DNA from 3 places in the Comamonas sp. JNW genome. Region 2 is predicted to be linked to each of the others. Evidence: riboswitches for the same ligand, from Rfam matches in the RefSeq annotation. Region 2 holds a riboswitch; each other region holds the start of a gene.
What was found. A riboswitch is a leader RNA that binds a small molecule or an ion and turns the genes downstream of it on or off. The one in region 2 is predicted to bind cobalamin.
Positions count from the first base shown of each region.

Region 1: linked by a shared signal. The riboswitch ahead of DCO45_RS09850 (TonB-dependent receptor) and the one ahead of DCO45_RS10700 (TonB-dependent receptor) in region 2 are both predicted to bind cobalamin.
Region 3: linked by a shared signal. The riboswitch ahead of DCO45_RS16505 (ABC transporter substrate-binding protein) and the one ahead of DCO45_RS10700 (TonB-dependent receptor) in region 2 are both predicted to bind cobalamin.

Region 1 covers NZ_QETI01000005.1:190,511-196,699, reverse strand. Annotated here, with positions in the region: gene DCO45_RS09865 (hydantoinase B/oxoprolinase family protein) at 1-302, shown strand, start outside; gene DCO45_RS09860 (MFS transporter) at 381-1,763, shown strand; gene DCO45_RS09855 (LysR substrate-binding domain-containing protein) at 1,946-2,890, shown strand; cobalamin riboswitch at 2,987-3,258, shown strand; gene DCO45_RS09850 (TonB-dependent receptor) at 3,498-5,534, shown strand; gene DCO45_RS09845 (ABC transporter substrate-binding protein) at 5,547-6,189, shown strand, end outside.
Region 2 covers NZ_QETI01000006.1:76,552-82,740, forward strand. Annotated here, with positions in the region: gene fnr (fumarate/nitrate reduction transcriptional regulator Fnr) at 1-500, opposite strand, end outside; gene hemN (oxygen-independent coproporphyrinogen III oxidase) at 652-2,034, shown strand; gene DCO45_RS10685 (sulfite exporter TauE/SafE family protein) at 2,055-2,876, opposite strand; gene DCO45_RS10690 (cell division protein ZapA) at 3,326-3,745, opposite strand; gene DCO45_RS10695 (hypothetical protein) at 3,745-3,960, opposite strand; cobalamin riboswitch at 3,998-4,245, shown strand; gene DCO45_RS10700 (TonB-dependent receptor) at 4,515-6,189, shown strand, end outside.
Region 3 covers NZ_QETI01000011.1:144,054-150,242, forward strand. Annotated here, with positions in the region: gene atpG (F0F1 ATP synthase subunit gamma) at 1-40, shown strand, start outside; gene atpD (F0F1 ATP synthase subunit beta) at 75-1,478, shown strand; gene DCO45_RS16495 (F0F1 ATP synthase subunit epsilon) at 1,550-1,966, shown strand; gene DCO45_RS16500 (GNAT family N-acetyltransferase) at 2,018-2,566, opposite strand; cobalamin riboswitch at 2,613-2,838, shown strand; gene DCO45_RS16505 (ABC transporter substrate-binding protein) at 3,099-4,121, shown strand; gene DCO45_RS16510 (iron ABC transporter permease) at 4,146-5,216, shown strand; gene DCO45_RS16515 (ABC transporter ATP-binding protein) at 5,213-6,016, shown strand; gene DCO45_RS16520 (pseudoazurin) at 6,029-6,189, shown strand, end outside.

The sequences.
Region 1 (6,189 bases), on a different contig from region 2:
TTGAGTTTGACCTGAACGCCATGTTTGACCGCGTGCATTTTGCAGCGCGCGGCCACAACGGCGGCCAAAGCGGCGCACTGGGCAAGGTGTCGCTGGACGACGGCACCGCCTTGCGCGGCAAGGGCAAGCAGCAGATCCCGGCTGGGCGCCGATTGATTTTGGACTTGCCCGGCGGTGGCGGCAACGGCGATGCGGCGCTGCGCCCCACCGCGCTGGTGCAGCGCGATGTGGCTTATGGCTATATCAGCGCCGAACAAGCCAAAACCGATTACGCCCAGGCCACGCCGCTGCCCCCGGCCTGATCGCGTGCCCAAGTCCAGCGGCATAGCCGCTGGTCCTTTCCCATATTTCTCCCCCTGCAGGACACCAAGGACTTCCCGATGCGCACCCACAATCCCATGGCAGATGGCTTTGCCGCCCCAAGTGCAAGCCTTTCGGACTGGTCATCCCCCCATGCGGCGGCGGCGCCGCGCGCGGTGCAGTCCAAGGAGCTCAACCGCATAGTGCTGGCCTCGGTGGTGGGCAGCTTTGTCGAGTGGTTCGAGTTCTCGGTCTACGGCTACCTGGCAGCGGTGCTGGGCAAGGTGTTCTTTGCCACCAGCTCGCCCACCATGCAGATCACCGCATCCTGGGCGGCCTTTGCGATTGCGTTTTTTGCCCGGCCCATTGGCGGCATCTTCTTTGGCTCGCTGGGCGACAAGTACGGCAGAAAGCGGGTGCTGACCATCACCATCATCATGATGGCGATCTCCACCTTTTTGATTGGCGTGCTGCCCGGCTATGCGAGCATCGGCATTGCCGCGCCGCTGCTCCTGATCGTGCTGCGCCTGATGCAGGGGCTGTCGGCCGGTGGCGAGGCCAGTGGCGCGGCCATCTTTGTGGCCGAGTACTGCCGCGACCGCAACCGCACCTTGCTCACCAGCTGGGTTGAGGTGGGCTGCATGGCGGGCTTTTTCTTCGGTGCCTCGGTCTCGGCCATTCTGACGATGTTCTTCAGCGCCGAGCAGATCCTGGACTGGGCCTGGCGCATTCCGTTTCTGATTGCGCTGCCGCTGGGCGCCATTGGCCTCTATATCCGCAAGTACCTGGAAGAGACCCCCACCTTCATGGCCATGAAGCAGCAGCATGACGCACTGGCCCAGGCGAGCTGGAAGGTGCTGTTTGCCACGCACAAGAAAGAGCTGTTCCAGTCCGCTGGCATCATCATCGTGACCAATGTCACCTTGTTCACCGTCGTCACCTATATCCCGACCTACTTTGTCAGCGCGCTGCATGTCGATGTGGCCACCGGCCTCAAGCTCTCGCTGGGCCCGCAGCTTTTTTTGGTGGTGATGATTCCCATCATGGGCCTGCTGGCCGACAAGCTCAGTCGCAAGACGATGATGATCGCTGCGAGCCTGGCGATTGCGGTATTGGCCGTGCCTTGCTTTCACCTGCTGCTCGAAGGCAGCACCGCCGCCAAGATCTCGTCCTTGATGGTGCTCAACTTCTGTCTGGCCATGCTGCTGGGCAGCATCTACTCGATCATCCCTTCGATGTTCCACACCAGCGTGCGCTTCAAGGGCATGGCGCTGAGCTACAACGTGGCTGTGGCGATGTTTGCCGGCACCGCGCCGATGATCAACTCCTGGTTGATTGCCCGCACCGGCAACCCGGTCGTGCCTGCCTACTACCTCATTGGCGCGGCAATCATTGGCCTCATCGCCCTGGTCAGCAGCCGGGACCGCACCGGTCTGCCGATGCATGGTGATCCGGTCCAGTAAGGCCATGCGCTGCTGAGCGCTGCGCCAGCCCGAACGCATCCCTTCTGGATGCGTTTTTTTATGCATCAGCGGGGCAGGGCGCAGCAGGCAAGAGCGGTGGCATGCCGGCCCGCTGGGCGCCGGGCTGCGACCTATAATCATCGCCAGCCCGGGCTCTGCCTCTCCTGGCCTGGCGCTCCTCCATGAAATACAAGCTCCCGCCCCTGCAGCCACTGCGCGTGTTCGAGTCCGTCTACCGCCATGGCTCGATCCGCAAGGCGGCCGACGAGCTGTGCCTGACGCCACAGGCCGCCAGCCAGCAACTCAAGCAATTGGAAAGTGCGCTGGATGTGCAACTGTTCGAGCGCGGCGCGCGGGGCCTGGCGGCCAGCGCCGAGGCGCAGACCTTGTACCACTATGTGGAGCAGGGGCTCGATGCACTGAGCCAGGGGCTGGAAGCCGTGCGCTCCCACCACAAGGCTGCGCAGTTCCATATCCAGGTCAGCCCATACTTTGCAACCCAGTACCTGATCCGCTCGCTGCCCTCGTTCACCAAGGATTACCCGGAGCTCGATCTGCGCATCTCCATCGGTGTGGAGCTGCCTTCGTTCGATAGCGGCGATCTGGATGCAGCCATTGTCTGGGGCTACGGCGGTGTGGACCACCTCGATGAAACGCCGCTGCTCGAAGACCTCAAGGTGATCGTGGCTGCGCCGCAGCTGCTGGCCGAGCACCCGGTGGAGACAGCGCAGGATTTGCCGCACCACCGGCTGATATCGCCGCTGACGCACAACAGTCTGTGGCAGGACATTTATGCGATGCTGGGCCTGGAGCCCGGCGGCAAGCATGTCAGCCCCATGCTGCTGCACACGCACGATGCGATGCTGCAAGCCGTTCTCAGCGGGCAGGGCGTGGGCCTACTGTCCTATGTCGATGCGCTCAGCTATATCCACAGCGGCAAGCTGCTCGCACCCTTTGGGGCGGAGCTGCTGCGACAACTGCCGATGGACAGAACGCCCAAGTTCCACCTCTACACCCGCCGGGGCGGGGGAGAGCGCCCAATCCAGGCCAGCTTTCGGCAGTGGCTGCTGGGCCAGCTGCGCAGCACTGACTTCATCGGCTATGCGACGCGGCTGCCGCAGGGCTGATACAGCCACTGGGGCATGCGCTGTATCGCCCAGCTGACACAGGCCATGGCCAAAAGGCACTGCCCGGGCTTGCGGCTGGTACACTGGCTGCGCTTTGAAAAAAGCCTATCTACAGGTGCTCGCATGCGAGTGAAACGGGAACAAGGTCGGGAGTGCGCTCCCCCAAGCCTTGGCTGCCCCCGCAACGGTAGACAGGAAACGTAGCCGATGCGGCCCGCTCCCACGCGGGCCCAGTCACTGGGGTTGAGAGAGTGTCCACGCCTGCCAGGCAATAAGACACCCGCACCCTGGGAAGACCGGCTACCGGGTCAGCGCCTGCGCTGCACCGCCTGTAAGCCCGGAGACCGGCCTGTTCCTAGTCGCAGTGCGCGCTGTGCCTCTGGCCAGCACGTGCTCTCTCAACTGTCTGCGGGGTGTGGACGGCGGTTCTTCGCGCGACCCCGTCTTGGGGGGTGACCGCGTGCAGTGCAGCCCCCGCATCAGGCAGTTAGCGCCTTTTGTTGAAATGACTGCAGTTCCTTTTCCGAAAAACCGGCTCCTGGCCGCCCAGCGGCTCTCTTCCTCCTTGCGCCTGGTTGGCAGCTCCTGTGTTCTGTGTTTGCCCGCCTTGGGCATCACAGTAGCCCATGCCCAAGAAGCCTCACTGCCTGAAGTGGTGGTGAGCGACCAGCGCAGCGAGCCCAATGCGCTCCAGCTGCCGTCGACCTCGGCGAGCAAGCTGGCCGTGCCGCTGCAGGACCTGCCCGCCAGTGTCAGCTCGGTCTCGGCCGTGCAGGTGCAAGAGCGTGCCGACTACGAGGTGGTCGATGCCGTGGGCCGCAGCGTGGGCCTGAGTGCCAATGGCACGCCTGGCAATGGCGGGCTGTCGTTCTCCAGCCGGGGCTTTACCGGTGTGAACTCGGTCGGCGTGGCCGAAGACGGGCTGAGCCTGGGGGTTGCAGCCGGCACCGTGGCCTATCCCAATTCCAGCTGGGGCTATGAGCGCTTTGATGTGCTGCGCGGCCCCGCATCGCTGATGTACGGCAGCGGCACCATGGGCGCCACGGTGAACGCGGTGCGCAAGGAACCCAGCCGCAGTACATCGACCGAATTGCTGCTGGGCGCTGGCTCCCACGGCACCGCCCGCGCGGGCCTGGGCAGCACCGGCGCGCTGAGCGACAGCCTGAGCTACCGCCTGGATGTTTACGGCGATCGCACCGATGGCGAGCGCCAACTGGGCAACAGCGACAGCAAGAAGATCATGAGCGCCATCCGCTGGCAGGCGAGCAGCGATCTGCGCCTGGACCTGACGGCCGATGTCAGCGACCAAAGGCCCGAGCGCTACTTTGGCACCCCGGTGGTCGATGGCAAGCCGGTGGCGGCGCTGGGCGACCGCAATTTCAACTTTCTCGACAGCGACATCCACTACAAGGACCAGCGCTACAAATTGAGGGCCGAGTGGAATGTGAGCGAGGCGCTGGTGCTGCGCAACGAGACCTACCATATGAAGGCCGACCGCCACTGGAAGAACATCGAAGGCTATGACTACGATGCCAGCACGCGCACGGTTCACCGCTACGACTACCTGGAGATCGGCCACGACCTGGAGCAAAGCGGCAACCGCTTAGGCGCCGTTTTCAAGCCCGGCCAGCATGAGATAGCGATGGGCTGGGATGTGTCGCAGGCCAAGTTCACCGCGCTCAACAGCTCGCCCTATACCGGTGAATCCGATGTGCCGCTGACCGGTGGCACCAGTGGCTACTGGGACAGCCCAGACCCTTACAAGCCGCGCATGACCTCGCGCATCCGCCAAAACGCCTTCTACCTGGAAGACGCCTGGAAGCTGGGCGAGCAGTGGCTGCTGATGGCCGGCCTGCGCCGCGACCTCTATGATTTTGACCGCATGGATTTGCTCAGCCAAGCCCGCTTTGACAAGACCTTGGGCGGCACCTCCTGGCGCCTGGGCCTCACGCACAAGCTGGGCCAGCACACCAGCATGTATGCGCAAGTCAGCACAGGCCATGACCCGGTCAACAGCCTGCTGTCGCTGACCCAGTCGCAAACCGGCTTTAGCTTGAGCAAAGGCCGCCAGGTGGAAGTGGGCATCAAGCAGCAGCTGCCCAATGGCCAGGGCGAATGGACTCTGGCGGTCTTCGATATCCGCAAGAAAGACATCATCACCCGCGATCCGGACCGCCCCGCGCTGTCGATCCAGGGCGGCAAGCAGTCGTCCAAGGGGATCGAGCTGGCAGGCAGCTGGCGGGCGACCAAGGCCTGGCGCTTCGAGGGCAACCTGGGCTATGCGGATGCCCAGTTCGACGAGCTGCTCGAAGGCGCCACAGCCATTGACCGCGCTGGCAACCAGCCGGCCAATGTGCCGCGCTACACGGCCAATGCCTGGGCCCATTACCAGACGGGCGATTGGCGCGCATCGCTGGGTCTGCGCCATGTTGCCAGCCGCTACACCAGCAACGCCAATACCGCGCAGCTCCCCGCCTACACGGTGGCCGATGCGGTGCTGGGCTGGAACCTGAACCGCACAACCACCTTGAACCTGGTGGGCCGCAATCTGGCCAACAAACGCTATGCTGCATCGTCCTACGGCTCGCAATGGCTGATGGGCAATGGCCGCAGTTTTGAGCTGATGGCCCATCTGCGTTTCTGAGCAAGGTAGAGCATGACCACAAGCGCTTCCCGGCAAACCCTGCGTGCCCTGGCGGCAGCTGCTTCCCTGATGCTGACCGGCTGCGACGGGCCAGCGGGCCAGCAGCCGCCCAGCCGCCCCAGCCAGGCGGCGGCCATCCCCATGGCCGAAGCGGCAGCAGTGCCCGCAGGCCTGCGGGCTGCGCCGTTGGAGATCGATGTCTGCGGCCAGCCCCAGCGCTATGACCGGGTGCCCCAGCGCGCCATCACGCACGATGTGAACATCACCGAGATGTTCCTGTTTCTGGGCCTGGGCCCCAAGCTGGTGGGCTACTCGGGCATACCGTCGCGCAAGGAAATCAGCCCCGAGCTGATGACCCAGCTCGCCCAGGTGCCCAAGCTGTCGTCGCAGGACATGAACCTGGAAAACATGCTCGAGGCACGTGCTGACTTTGTGTTTGGCGGCTGGAGCTATGGCTTTCGCCCCGGCGGGGTCACGCCCGAGCTGCTGGCCCAGCATGGCGTAGCCAGCTATGTGCTGTCCGAGTCCTGCATCCACGTGCAAAAGCGCGAGCGTGTGGCGCTGGGCGATACCTTGGCAGACCTGCGCAATGTGGCGCGTATCTTTGCTATCGAAGCCCAGGCGCAAGGGCAGATTGACAAATTGCAGGCCTCGA
Region 2 (6,189 bases):
AGGTTCAGCAAGAAGGCGGCCAGGCGCTCTTCGGCGCGCATGCTGCCCAGCAGCAGCATGACGCCATGCTCGCGCACGATCTCTCGGCTCATGACCTTGTGCACATGGTGCTGCAAGGCGGTCACCTCGCGCGACAGGTCTTCGAGCGAGGAGTAGGGCATCACGCAGACCTCGGCATCTTCGAGCGCAATCGCGTCGCAGGAATGGCGGTCGTTGACGATGCCGTCCAGGCCGATGATCTCACCCGCCATCTGGAAGCCGGTGACCTGGTCGCGCCCGTCTTCGGTGGCGATGCTGGTCTTGAAGAAACCGGTGCGTATCGCATACAAGGAGGTGAAGGTCTCACCGTTGCGGAACAGCGCGCTGCCGCGCTTGATCTTGCGCCGGGTGGCGACGATCTCGTCGATGCGCTCCATCTGTTCGGCCGACAGTCCCACGGGCATGCACAGCTCGCGCAAATTGCAGCTGGAGCACGCTACTTTGATGGAGTTGGATGTCATGTATCAATACCCGTGAACAACTATTCAGATAGGAACGACGTTCCTTGGATGGGCCTATTGTGCGTGCTGGCGCCCAGAGGCTTCTTGATGTACATCAAGGACGCGTGGCAGGCCTTGGGGCACATTGGGGCGTCCGCTAGGAAGAAGAACCATGATTTCCCTGACCCCTGAACTGCTGTGCCGTTTTGATGTTCCCGGCCCCCGTTACACCTCGTATCCTACCGCAGACCGATTTGTTGAAGCCTTTGCTGCGAATGAGTACAAGCTGGCGCTGGCGCAACGCGGCACCGGTCTGGCGGGCCGGCTGTCGCCGCTGTCCTTGTATGTGCATGTGCCGTTCTGCGCCTCGCTGTGCTACTACTGCGCCTGCAACAAGATCATCACCAAGCACGCCGAGCGGGCCGACGAATACCTGGATTACCTCGAGCGCGAGCTGGACCTGCAACTGGCCCATGTCAGCGCCCGCCCGACCATCAGCCAACTGCACCTGGGTGGGGGCTCGCCCACCTTCCTGACCGATGCCGGCCTCAGCCGCCTGATGGATATGGTCAAAGAGCGTTTTCATCTGCAGCCCGGTGGCGAGTACGCGATCGAGATCGACCCGCGCACTGTGAGCGGCGAGCGCCTGCAGCACCTGTACCGGCTCGGCTTCAACCGGCTGAGCTTTGGCGTGCAGGACTTTGACCCGCTGGTGCAAAAGGCGGTGCACCGCGAGCAGCCCGCTGACCAGGTGTTTGCCTTGGTCGAGCAGGCGCGCGCTATCGGCTTTGAATCCATCAATATCGATTTGATCTATGGTCTGCCCCAACAAAGCCCGGCCAGCTTTGTGCGCACCATGGAGCAGGTCAACGCGCTGCGGCCCGACCGCATTGCGCTGTATGCCTATGCGCACCTGCCCGAGCGCTTCAAGCCCCAGCGCCGCATCCAGGCCCAGGACCTGCCCAGCCCCGCCGACAAGCTGGCGATGCTGGCCCAGGCCCTGGCGGCGCTGGAAGCCGCCGGTTATGTGTATGTGGGCATGGACCATTTCGCCTTGCCCGACGATGCCTTGGCGGTGGCCAAGCGCCAGGGCCGCCTGCACCGCAACTTTCAGGGCTACAGCACCCAGCCCGATTGCGATCTTATGGCGCTGGGCGTGTCAGCCATCGGACGCATTGGCGCCACCTACAGCCAAAATGCCAAGACCCTGGAGGAGTACTACGACCTGATCGACCAGGGCCAGATTCCCGTGGTGCGTGGGCTGGCACTGACGCGCGACGACCTGCTGCGCCGCACGGTGATCATGGGCCTGATGTGCCAGGGGTGCCTGGCGATTGAATCGCTGGAGCAGGCCTGGCTGATTGATTTTGCGCAGTACTTTGCCGCCGAGCTGGCCCAGCTGCGTGAGCTGCAGGAGCAGGGCCTGGTGCAGCTGAGCGACGAATCGATCAATGTGACCGAGCTGGGCTGGTACTTTGTGCGTGGCGTCGCCATGGTGTTTGACAAGAACCTGCAGGCCGACCGCAACCGGGCGCGCTTCTCGCGGATTATCTGAGGGCAGGGCGTGGGCGGGCCTCAGCCCTGCCAGGCCGCCAAGCTCTTGTAGAGCATGTAGAGCGCCAGGCACAGCAAGATGCCGCCAAAGATCTTCTTGAGCTGGCCCACCGGCAGCCGGTGCGCGGCGCGGGCGCCCAGCGGCGCGGTCAGCACGCTGCAGGTGGCAATGGCGGCCAGGCCGGGCAGCCAGATATAACCCAGCGAATGCGGTGGCAGCCCCTGCAGGTGCAGGCCGGCCACCATGAAGCCGATGACATTGGTGACCGCAATCGGAAAGCCCAGCGCCGAGCTCGTGGCTACCGCGTTGTGCATCGGCACGCTGCACCAGGTCATGAAAGGCACGCTGATGAAGGCGCCGCCCGCGCCCACCAGGCCCGAGAGGCAGCCGATCACGCCACCCGCAGCCAGCTGGCCGGCCGTGCCCGGCATGGCGCGCATGGCCTGGCTATTGGGCTTGCGGAACATGCGCAGTGCCGAGTAACCAATGAACAGGCCAAAAAACAAACCCAGGTAGCTGCCCTTGAGCACCGCAAAAATACCCAGGCTGGCCAGCAGGCCGCCCAGCACAATGCCCGGGGCCAGGCGTTTGACAAGGTCCCAGCGCACCGCGCCATGCTGGTGGTGGGCGCGCACGCTGGACATCGAGGTGAAGACGATGGTCGCCATCGAGGTGGCAATCGCCATCTTGATCGCCAGCTCCGGCGCCACGCCCTGGGTGCCCAGGATGTAGGTGATGAAGGGCACCAGCACCATGCCGCCGCCAATGCCCAGCAGGCCCGCCAGAAAACCGCCGATCAGGCCCAGAAACGACAGCGGCAGCAAAACAAGAGGATCAGTCATGGCGCGCAGTAAAAAGGCCACCTGAAACAGGTGGCCTGAAACCCCGCTGTCGCGGAGAGGAGAAGACAGGTTGGGCGGAGCCTGCCCGAAAAAATCAGGTGTTCGCAGCGGATCCACTGGACCGTCATCCTGAACCGGGGGTTCAGGTGGGCGAGGGCAACCTATCGTTGGGTTCATCTGACGCGAGACGATCACGCTCAATAGGTAATGTACCAAGCCCGTGCTCGTAGAGCATTGGTTCAAGGAACTATAAAGTCCAGCAGGGCTGCGAACGCTTTCATTGTAATCGCTCGCGCCTGCCGCACCCACCAAAACTGCAATTCAATGTGCCTGGATTGGTCAAAAAAGATAGCTGGTTAGCCAGATTGAGCAATGGGTGGCGTGATATTTTGCAGCCAGGCATTGCATGGCGCGGCAATCTGGTGTTGGCGCCTGCTCGCGGCAGTGCCTCAAGCGCTGGTGCCCAGGGTGTCGGCCGGTTGCGCGGGGGCCGGCGCCAGCGCCGCGTCCAGCCGTTGCATCACCGACTGCACACGGGGCGCATCCCAGTCCAGGCTCGCCTGGTCCCCAGGGGCGGTCTGGGCCTGGACCTCAACCATCGCGGCAGACTGCGCAGCAGCTTGCGCCTGCAGGGCGTCTGCGGTCTGGCTGAGCTGGCTGTTTTGCACTTGCAAATCAAGCAGGTCAAAAGCGACATTGAGGGCCGCCAGCACAGCGATGCGCTCGCGGCCACGGATCTTGCCCGCGTCGCGGATGCCGCTCATGGCCTCATCGACATGCTTGACGGCAGCCAGCAGACGTGCTTCCTGGCCTTCGGGGCAGCCCAGCATATAGCTTTGCTGCATGATGTGTACTTCCAGCTGTTTCATCATTCGTCCTGGTCAAAGGTCTTGGGCAGGCGTTCGATCAGTGCATCCACGCGGGCGCGGGCCGCTGTCAGGCGCGATTGGAGGGAGTCGCGCTCCTGGGTCAGGGTGGTGACTTGCTCTTGCAATTGGGCGTGGGCGCGTTGCAAAGCCTCATGACGGCTCAGCAGTGCCTCCACCCGCTCAAGCATCAGATCCATAGAAGGCGTAGTGGCCATAGAGAGACAGTCTTCTTAAGTGCGCAATGGGTTTAACGCTAAAATTGTACCCGTTGGTGCTCGCCCCAGTGGTTCACATGGGGGCAGTTCAACGGGAAGCAGGAGCGCTGCTTGTGCCCTACAAGCCTTGCGCAACCTGCGCTGCCCCCGCAACGGTAAGCGATGGTTGGCTTTTGCGCCATCCACAGCCACCACTATGCCACTGAATACCTTGAACAAGTGTTTGGGAAGGCGTGTGCTGTGTCATCGCCAGCCCGGATACCGGCCAACAATAGTGGAGGCGCGTGGCTGAGGCCTTGCCGCGGCTTCCGTGTTCCCCATTGCCGGCGGGGAGGCTGGCGCGGGGTGGTTCATCACCAACTCAGTGCATGTTTTCCTCTGCTTTTTCGACACGCCCCTGCGCGCGTCCCGCGCTTGCGCCCCGCTCGGGCACCCTCCATACCCCCCGTTTTTTGGCCTTGGCCATCGCAGCGGCGTTGCCCCTGTTGGCGCTGCAAGCTCAGGCGCAGCAGGCTACAGCCGCCCAGGAAACAGAGGGTAAGAACCTGCAAGAGATGGTGGTAACCGCCAACCGCATCGAGCAGCCGCTGTCCGATCTGGTGGCCGACATGTCCATCATCGATGCGCAGACCATCGAGCGCCAGGGCCCGGGCAGCGTGGCCGATGTGCTCGCGCGCGTGCCGGGCATCCAGATTTCGCGCAACGGCGGGCCGGGCACGACGACCAGCGTGTTCATGCGCGGCGCCGATTCGCGCTTTACCGCTGTCTATGTTGATGGCGTGCGCATGGATTCGCAATCGACCGGCGGCGCCTCCTGGCAATCGATTCCGCTGGCGCTGATCGATCGCATCGAAGTGCTGCGCGGCCCGGCCGCTGCCGTCTACGGCTCGGACGCGATGGGCGGCGTAGTGCAGATCTTCACCAAGAAAGGTGAGGGCACGCCCCAGCCCTATGTCGGCCTGGGCTTTGGCAACCGGGGCACGTTCACGGCCGAGGCCGGTATCTCCGGCGGCGCCGACGGCTGGGATTACGCGCTGGGTCTGAACCGCTCGCAGACCGATGGCTTCAATGCCCGCACCGTGGCCACCGCCAACCCAGACAAGGACGACTACCGCAGCAATGCGGTCAGCGGCCGCCTGGGCTACCAGCTCAACGGCCAGCACCGGCTCGAAGCCACCTTGCTGGCCAGCGATGTGAACTCGGGCTATGACAGCAGCCTGACCGAGGACGACCGCAGCCTGAACAAGATGTATGCGCTGGGCCTGAACTGGCAGGCGCAGTGGACCGAGCACTACAGCACCAAGCTGCAGTTCAGCCAGTCGCGCGACTATTACGAGACCCGGCCCTCGCCCTACCAGACGGACACGCGCCTGCATAACTACCTGTTCCAAAATACCTGGCGCCTGGGCGTCCACACCTTGACGGCCGCACTGGAGCGGCGTGACGACGCGCTGACGAATGGCGGCATTGACCGCGACCGCCACCAGAATGCGCTGGCGCTGGGCTATGGCCTGAACACCGGCCCGCACACGGTGCAGCTGAACCTGCGCCGGGATGACGACAGCGAGTTCGGCGGCAAGACCACCGGCAGCGCTGCCTATGGCTATGCCTTTGCAACCAACTGGCGCGCCACCGCGACAGTGGGCACGGCCTTTCGCGCGCCCACGCTCTACCAGCGCTTTAGCGAATACGGCGACGCATCGCTGCAGCCCGAGAAAAGCCGCAATGCCGAGCTGGGCCTGCGCTGGGCGCAGGGTGCCGACAGCTTCTCGGCCACGGCCTACCGCAACCGGGTCACCAACCTGATCAACTTCTCGTCGCCCGGCAGTTGCGACAGCGAATTCGGCTGCTATGCCAATGTGGGCAAGGCACGCCTGGAAGGCATTACCTTGGCGGCCACGACCAAGCTGGGCGCGTTCAACCTGCATGGTTCGGTCGACTTCCAGAACCCGCGCGATACCGAAAACGACAAGCTGCTGGCGCGCCGCGCCAAGCGCTATGCCACCCTGGGCGCCGAGACGCGTGCAGCCGGTTGGACCTGGGCGGCCGACCTGCAGACCAGCGCCAAGCGCTTTGACAATGCCGCCAACACCAATGTGCTGGGCGGCTACACCTTGTTCAACCTGTCGGCGCAGACCGAGGTGGCCAAGGATGTGAACCTGATCGCCCGTATCAACAACCTGGCCGACAAGCGCTACCAGACCGCACGCACCTATGCCACCGAAGGTC
Region 3 (6,189 bases), on a different contig from region 2:
CGAGTTGTCGGAAATCGTCGCAGGCGCCGCGGCTGTGTAATACAGCTCGACTGAAATCAATATTGGAGCAACAAATGGCTCAAGTACAAGGCAAGATTGTTCAATGTATCGGTGCGGTGGTGGACGTTGAGTTCCCCCACGGCAGCGTGCCTAACGTGTATGACGCACTGAAGCTCGAAGGCACTGCCCTGACGCTGGAAGTGCAGCAGCAGCTGGGCGACGGCGTGGTGCGTACCATTGCGCTGGGCTCGTCGGACGGTATCAAGCGTGGCCTGATGGTCACCAACACCGGCAAGGCGATCACCGTGCCCGTGGGCAAGGCAACCCTTGGCCGCATCATGGACGTGCTGGGTAACCCCATCGACGAACGCGGTCCTGTGGACCAGACCTTGACCGCTTCCATCCACCGCAAGGCGCCCGCTTATGACGAGCTGGCCCCTGCACAGGAACTGCTGGAAACCGGCATCAAGGTGATTGACCTGGTGTGCCCGTTCGCCAAGGGCGGTAAGGTCGGTCTGTTCGGTGGTGCCGGTGTGGGCAAGACCGTGAACATGATGGAGCTCATCAACAACATCGCCAAGGCGCACAGCGGTCTGTCCGTGTTCGCTGGCGTGGGTGAGCGTACCCGTGAAGGTAACGACTTCTACCACGAAATGTCGGACGCCGGTGTGGTGAACCAGGAGTCGCTCAACGACTCGAAGGTTGCCATGGTGTACGGCCAGATGAACGAGCCACCAGGAAACCGTCTGCGCGTGGCGCTGACCGGCCTGACCATGGCTGAAGCGTTCCGTGACGAAGGCAAGGACGTGCTGTTCTTCGTGGACAACATCTACCGCTACACGCTGGCCGGTACCGAAGTGTCCGCACTGCTGGGCCGTATGCCTTCGGCCGTGGGCTACCAGCCTACGCTGGCCGAAGAAATGGGCCGTCTGCAAGAGCGTATCACCTCGACCAAGGTGGGCTCGATCACCTCGATCCAGGCCGTCTACGTGCCAGCGGACGATTACACCGATCCATCGCCAGCAACGACCTTCGCCCACTTGGACTCCACCGTGGCGCTGTCGCGTGACATTGCTTCGCTGGGTATCTACCCTGCGGTGGACCCCCTGGCGTCGACCAGCCGCCAGCTGGACCCCCAAGTGGTCGGTGAAGAGCACTACTCGGTCGCCCGCCAGGTGCAGGGTACCCTGCAGCGCTACACCGAACTGCGCGACATCATTGCGATTCTGGGTATGGACGAACTGGCTCCCGAAGACAAGCTCGTCGTGGCCCGCGCTCGCAAGATCCAGCGTTTCCTGTCGCAGCCTTTCCACGTTGCTGAAGTGTTCACGGGCGCTCCAGGCAAGTACGTGCCGCTGTCGGAAACCATCCGCGGCTTCAAGATGATCGTCAACGGCGAGTGCGACCACCTGCCCGAGCAAGCCTTCTACATGGTTGGCACGATCGACGAAGCCATCGAGAAGGCGAAGAAGATCTAAGCTTTGCAGAACGGGCTGCCGCACGCAGCCCTGCTCGCAAACTAGTTTCTTTTTCACTCTGAGGATCAAAGATGAACACCTTCCACGTTGATGTGGTCAGTGCTGAAGAATCCATCTTCTCCGGCGAAGCCCGCTTTGTGGCTTTGCCTGGTGAAATGGGCGAACTCGGTATCTACGCCCGCCACACGCCGTTGATCACCCGCATCAAGCCGGGTTCGGTGCGCATTGAGAAGGCCGACGGCGGCGAAGAGTTCATCTTCGTGGCTGGTGGCATTCTCGAAGTGCAACCCGACTGCGTGACCGTGCTGTCCGACACCGCTGTGCGCGGCAAGGACCTGGACGAGCAAAAAGCGGTTGAAGCCAAGCAAAAGGCTGAAGAAGCCCTCAAGAACGCCAAGGGCGAGCTTGACCTGGCCAAGGCCCAATCCGAGCTGTCCGTCATGGCCGCCCAGATTGCCGCCCTGCAAAAATACCGCAAGAAGCGCTGATCCGCTGTTTGCGCAACTGCCACAGGAAAACCACCGCATGCGGTGGTTTTTTTACGCCCGTACCGGATGCGTCGGAGCAGGCCCCGTCTGCAGCACCTGCTGCATATGGATGGTTTGCCACAGCGGGTCGGCATCCTGGTGCAGGGTGATAAAACCCTGGCGCTGCCAGAAGGTTTGCGCGCCTGGCAAAAAAGGATGCGTGTGCAGGTAGAGCCGCTGCACACCCTGCTGCAGCGCCCGCTGACGCAGCTGCGCGAACAGCACGCCAGCCAGGCCTTGCCGGCGCCAGGCCGGATCCACATACAGGCGCACCACCTCGGCGGTGCCTGCACTGGGCACGGTCAGATGGGCAAAGCGCCCGTCATAGGCGCGGTAGGCAATGCTGCCGATGACGCTGTCGCCCTGCCAGGCCGCCAGCATGCAGCCGCCGGGCGATGCGTAGACCGAGGCAAAGTCGCGCAGGTCGGCCTGCGGCGTGTTGGTATCGACCCGATCGCCGAACATGGTCTGGCGCGCCGCCTGCAAAAAGGCCGCCACCGGCGCGAGATGTTCAACGCGGCGGATGCCGTATGCGCTGGGTGTAGTGGGTGGGTGGTTCATGGCCATCAAACGGCCTGCAGCTTAGCATGCAGGCCCTGTAAATCGGCTACAGTACAGCCACTTTGGTTTCGCAAGAACATGCGCACGGCAGGGTGCCGGGGCATGAGGGAATCCAGGGAGCGCGAGCCGGCAGCCAGCGCCCCAAACGGAACTGCCCCCGCAACTGTAGGCCACGAGCAGGCCATCCATGCGCCACTGAACTGCGGTTCGGGAAGGCGATGGTCTGCGCAGACCGGCCAGTCAGGAGACCTGCCAAGGTCATGCATTCACAACCCACTGGCAAGCCCCTGGTTTGCACAGAGAAACAGGCATGCCACCGGTTTGCGCGCTGCAAGGCGAACATCGCAAACACCGGTGATGCAAACCCATTCATGGCGGATGTGCGTGTGTTTTGATCATGACCGGCGGGGTGTCCGGGCGGTGAGCAGCGTCTCGTCTGCGCAAGCCTGTCCTGGCTCCACCGGGCAGCGCCCCGCACCGGATCGGCTCGCACGGCCCGCATGCCCAGCCTCTACCTGGAGAGACGATTCCGATGCCTGTTCGCCGTTTTGCGCTGCCTGCCCTGTTGGCTACCTGTGTATTCACCTCGCTGTCCGCCTGGGCTGCCCCTTATCCGATGCAGCTGCACAACTGCGGCTACGCGGTGTCCCTCAAGCAGGCGCCCGCCTCGGTCGTCACCATCGGCCAGGCCGGCACCGAGATGCTGTATGCGCTGGGTCTGGGCGACAAGCTGGTGGGCACCTCGCTGTGGTTCAACGCCGTGCTGCCCCAGTTCAAGGCGATCAATGACAAGGTGCCACGCCTTGCGGACAACGACCCGAGCTTCGAGTCGGTGATCGGCAAGCGCCCGGCACTGGTGGTGTCGCAGTTCGAGTGGATGGTCGGCAAGGACGGCGTCGTGGGCACGCGCGAGCAGTTCCATGACCTGGGCATTGCCACCTATGCGATGCCCTCCGACTGTGAAGGCAAGAACAACCTCAAGGGCGCCGATGGCACCCGCACCGCGGCCTACGATGTGCAGGCGCTCTACAAGAGCATCACGCAACTGGCGCAGCTCTTTGATGTGCAGCCCCAGGGCGAGCGCCTGGTCAAGGACCTGCGCGAGCGCCAGGCCAAAGCGGTCGCCAAGGTCCAGGCGGCGCAGCAGCCGAACCTCTCGGCTGCGCTGTGGTTCTCCAGCGCCGATCTGGCCATCGACCCGTATATGGCTGGTAAGAATGGCGTTGCCGGCTACATGCTGCAGACCTTGGGCCTGCGCAATATCGTCGACTCGTCCGAAGAATGGCCCACCGTGGGCTGGGAGACGATTGCCAAGGCCAACCCCTCGGTCCTGGTGATCGCCCGCATGGACCGCCGCCGCTTCCCTGCGGACGACTACCAAAAGAAGCTGGAGTTTCTGAAGATGGACCCGGTCACCCAGCACATGGATGCGGTCAAGAACAACCGCATCGTCATTGTTGATGCCGATGCGCTGCAAGGCTCGATCCGCCTGGTCGATGGCATGGAGCAGATCAGCGATGCGGTACGCAAGCTCGGCCCAGCGGCCGCGCGTTGATCAGCCGCTGATGCAAGGCTCTGCATGATGGTGGCAACGGCATCAGCGCGCCCATCGGCGCTGCGCAGGCCGCTGCATGGGGCCGCCTGGTGCCTGGGCGCGGCACTGGCGATGCTGCTGAGCGTGGCGCTGGGCATCACCATTGGCGAGACGGCGCTGTCGCCCAGCCTGGTGCTGCAGGTGCTGGCCAACAAGCTGGCCGGTGCCCACTACGCCATCGATCCCATCAGCCAGGGCATTGTCTGGAACTACCGCCTGCCCCGCGCGCTGGTGGCGGCCAGCTGCGGCGCGGGCCTGGCGGTCTCGGGCGTCATTTTGCAATCGCTGCTGCGCAATGCGCTGGCCGAACCCTATTTGCTCGGCATCTCTGCCGGGGCCTCCACCGGCGCAGTGCTGGTGACCGTCGTGGGCATCGGCGCGGGCGCCATCTCGATGACCGTGGGCGCCTTTTTTGGCGCGCTCTGCGCATTTGCACTGGTCGCCCTGCTGGCCCACGCCGCCGGCAGCGGCGGGCTGCGCAACAGCGGCCAGATTGTGCTGGCCGGCATTGCGGGCTCGCAGCTGTTCAATGCGCTGACCTCGCTCATCATCACCAAGTCGGGCAGTGCCGAGCAGGCCCGGGGCATCATGTTCTGGCTGCTGGGCAGCCTGAGCGGCGTGCGCTGGCCCGATACCGTGCTCACGGCCTGCATCGCGATCACCGGTTTGCTGCTGTGCCTGCTGCATACGCGCGCGCTCGATGCCTTCACCTTTGGCAGCGAATCGGCGGCCGCGCTGGGCGTGCCGGTGCGCCGTGTGCAACTGGTGCTGCTGCTGGCCGCGGCGCTGATGACGGCCGTCATGGTCTCCATCGTTGGCGCGATCGGCTTTGTCGGCCTGGTGATTCCACATGCCGCGCGCATGCTGGTCGGCGTCAGCCACCGGCGACTGGTGCCTGCCAGCGCGATGATGGGCGCGGTGTTTCTGATCGCCGCCGATGTTCTCTCGCGCACCCTGATCCGGGGCCAGGTGCTGCCCATTGGCGTCATCACCGCCCTGGTCGGGGCGCCGGTGTTTGCCGTCATCCTGCTCCAAAGCCAGCGGAGGCGCGGATGACGGCGGCAGCTGTGGTCAAGGCGGATCAACCCGTGTTGCAGGCCTGTGCGCTGGGCCTGCGCCTGCAGGGCCGGCCGGTTGTCGAGCAGCTCAGCCTGCCGGTGCAGCGCCACGAAATGCTGGGGCTGATCGGCCCCAACGGCTCGGGCAAATCCAGCCTGCTGCGCTTGCTCGCCGGTGTGATCCGGCCCAACGAGGGCCAGGTGCTGCTGCAGGGCCAGCCGCTGCACAAGAGGGGGCGCCGCGCCGTTGCGCGTGAGCTGGCCCTGGTGGCGCAGATGGCCGAGACGCAGGATGCCATCAGCGTCGAAGACGCGGTGGCGCTAGGGCGCACGCCCTGGCTGTCGGCGCTGCAGCCTTTTGCCGCGCAGGACTGGGAGGCCGTGCAGCAGGCCCTCGATGCCGTGGGCATGGCGGACCGCCGCCACAGCGCCTGGCACAGCCTCTCGGGCGGCGAGCGCCAGCGCGTACACATCGCACGCGCGCTGGCGCAGCAGCCCGGTGTGCTGCTGCTCGATGAGCCCTGCAACCACCTCGATATCCACCAGCAGCTGTCGCTGATGGCCTTGATCCGCAGCCTGCCCGTCACCAAGGTCGTGGCCCTGCATGACCTGAACCAGGCGCTGGCCTGCGACCGGCTGGCCGTCATGCAGCAAGGCCGGCTCGTTGCGCTGGGCAGGCCCGAGCAGGTGCTCGATGCCGCGCTGCTGGCGCAAGTTTTTCGCGTCGAGGCCAGCGCGCTGGTCGACCCCTGGGACGGCAGCCGCGTGCTGCGTTTTCGCCCGCTTTCTTCTTCCTGACTGTGAGCCGATATGCCCACCCTGAACCACCGAATCTGGCTACCTGTTGTGTTGAGCGCCTTGCTGTGCAGCCAGGCGGGCGCAGAGACTTTTGAAGTCAAGATGCGCAACCGCAGCGCCACCGGCGCAATGACCTATGAGCCCGAGTTTTTGCAGATCAAGCCGGGCGACAA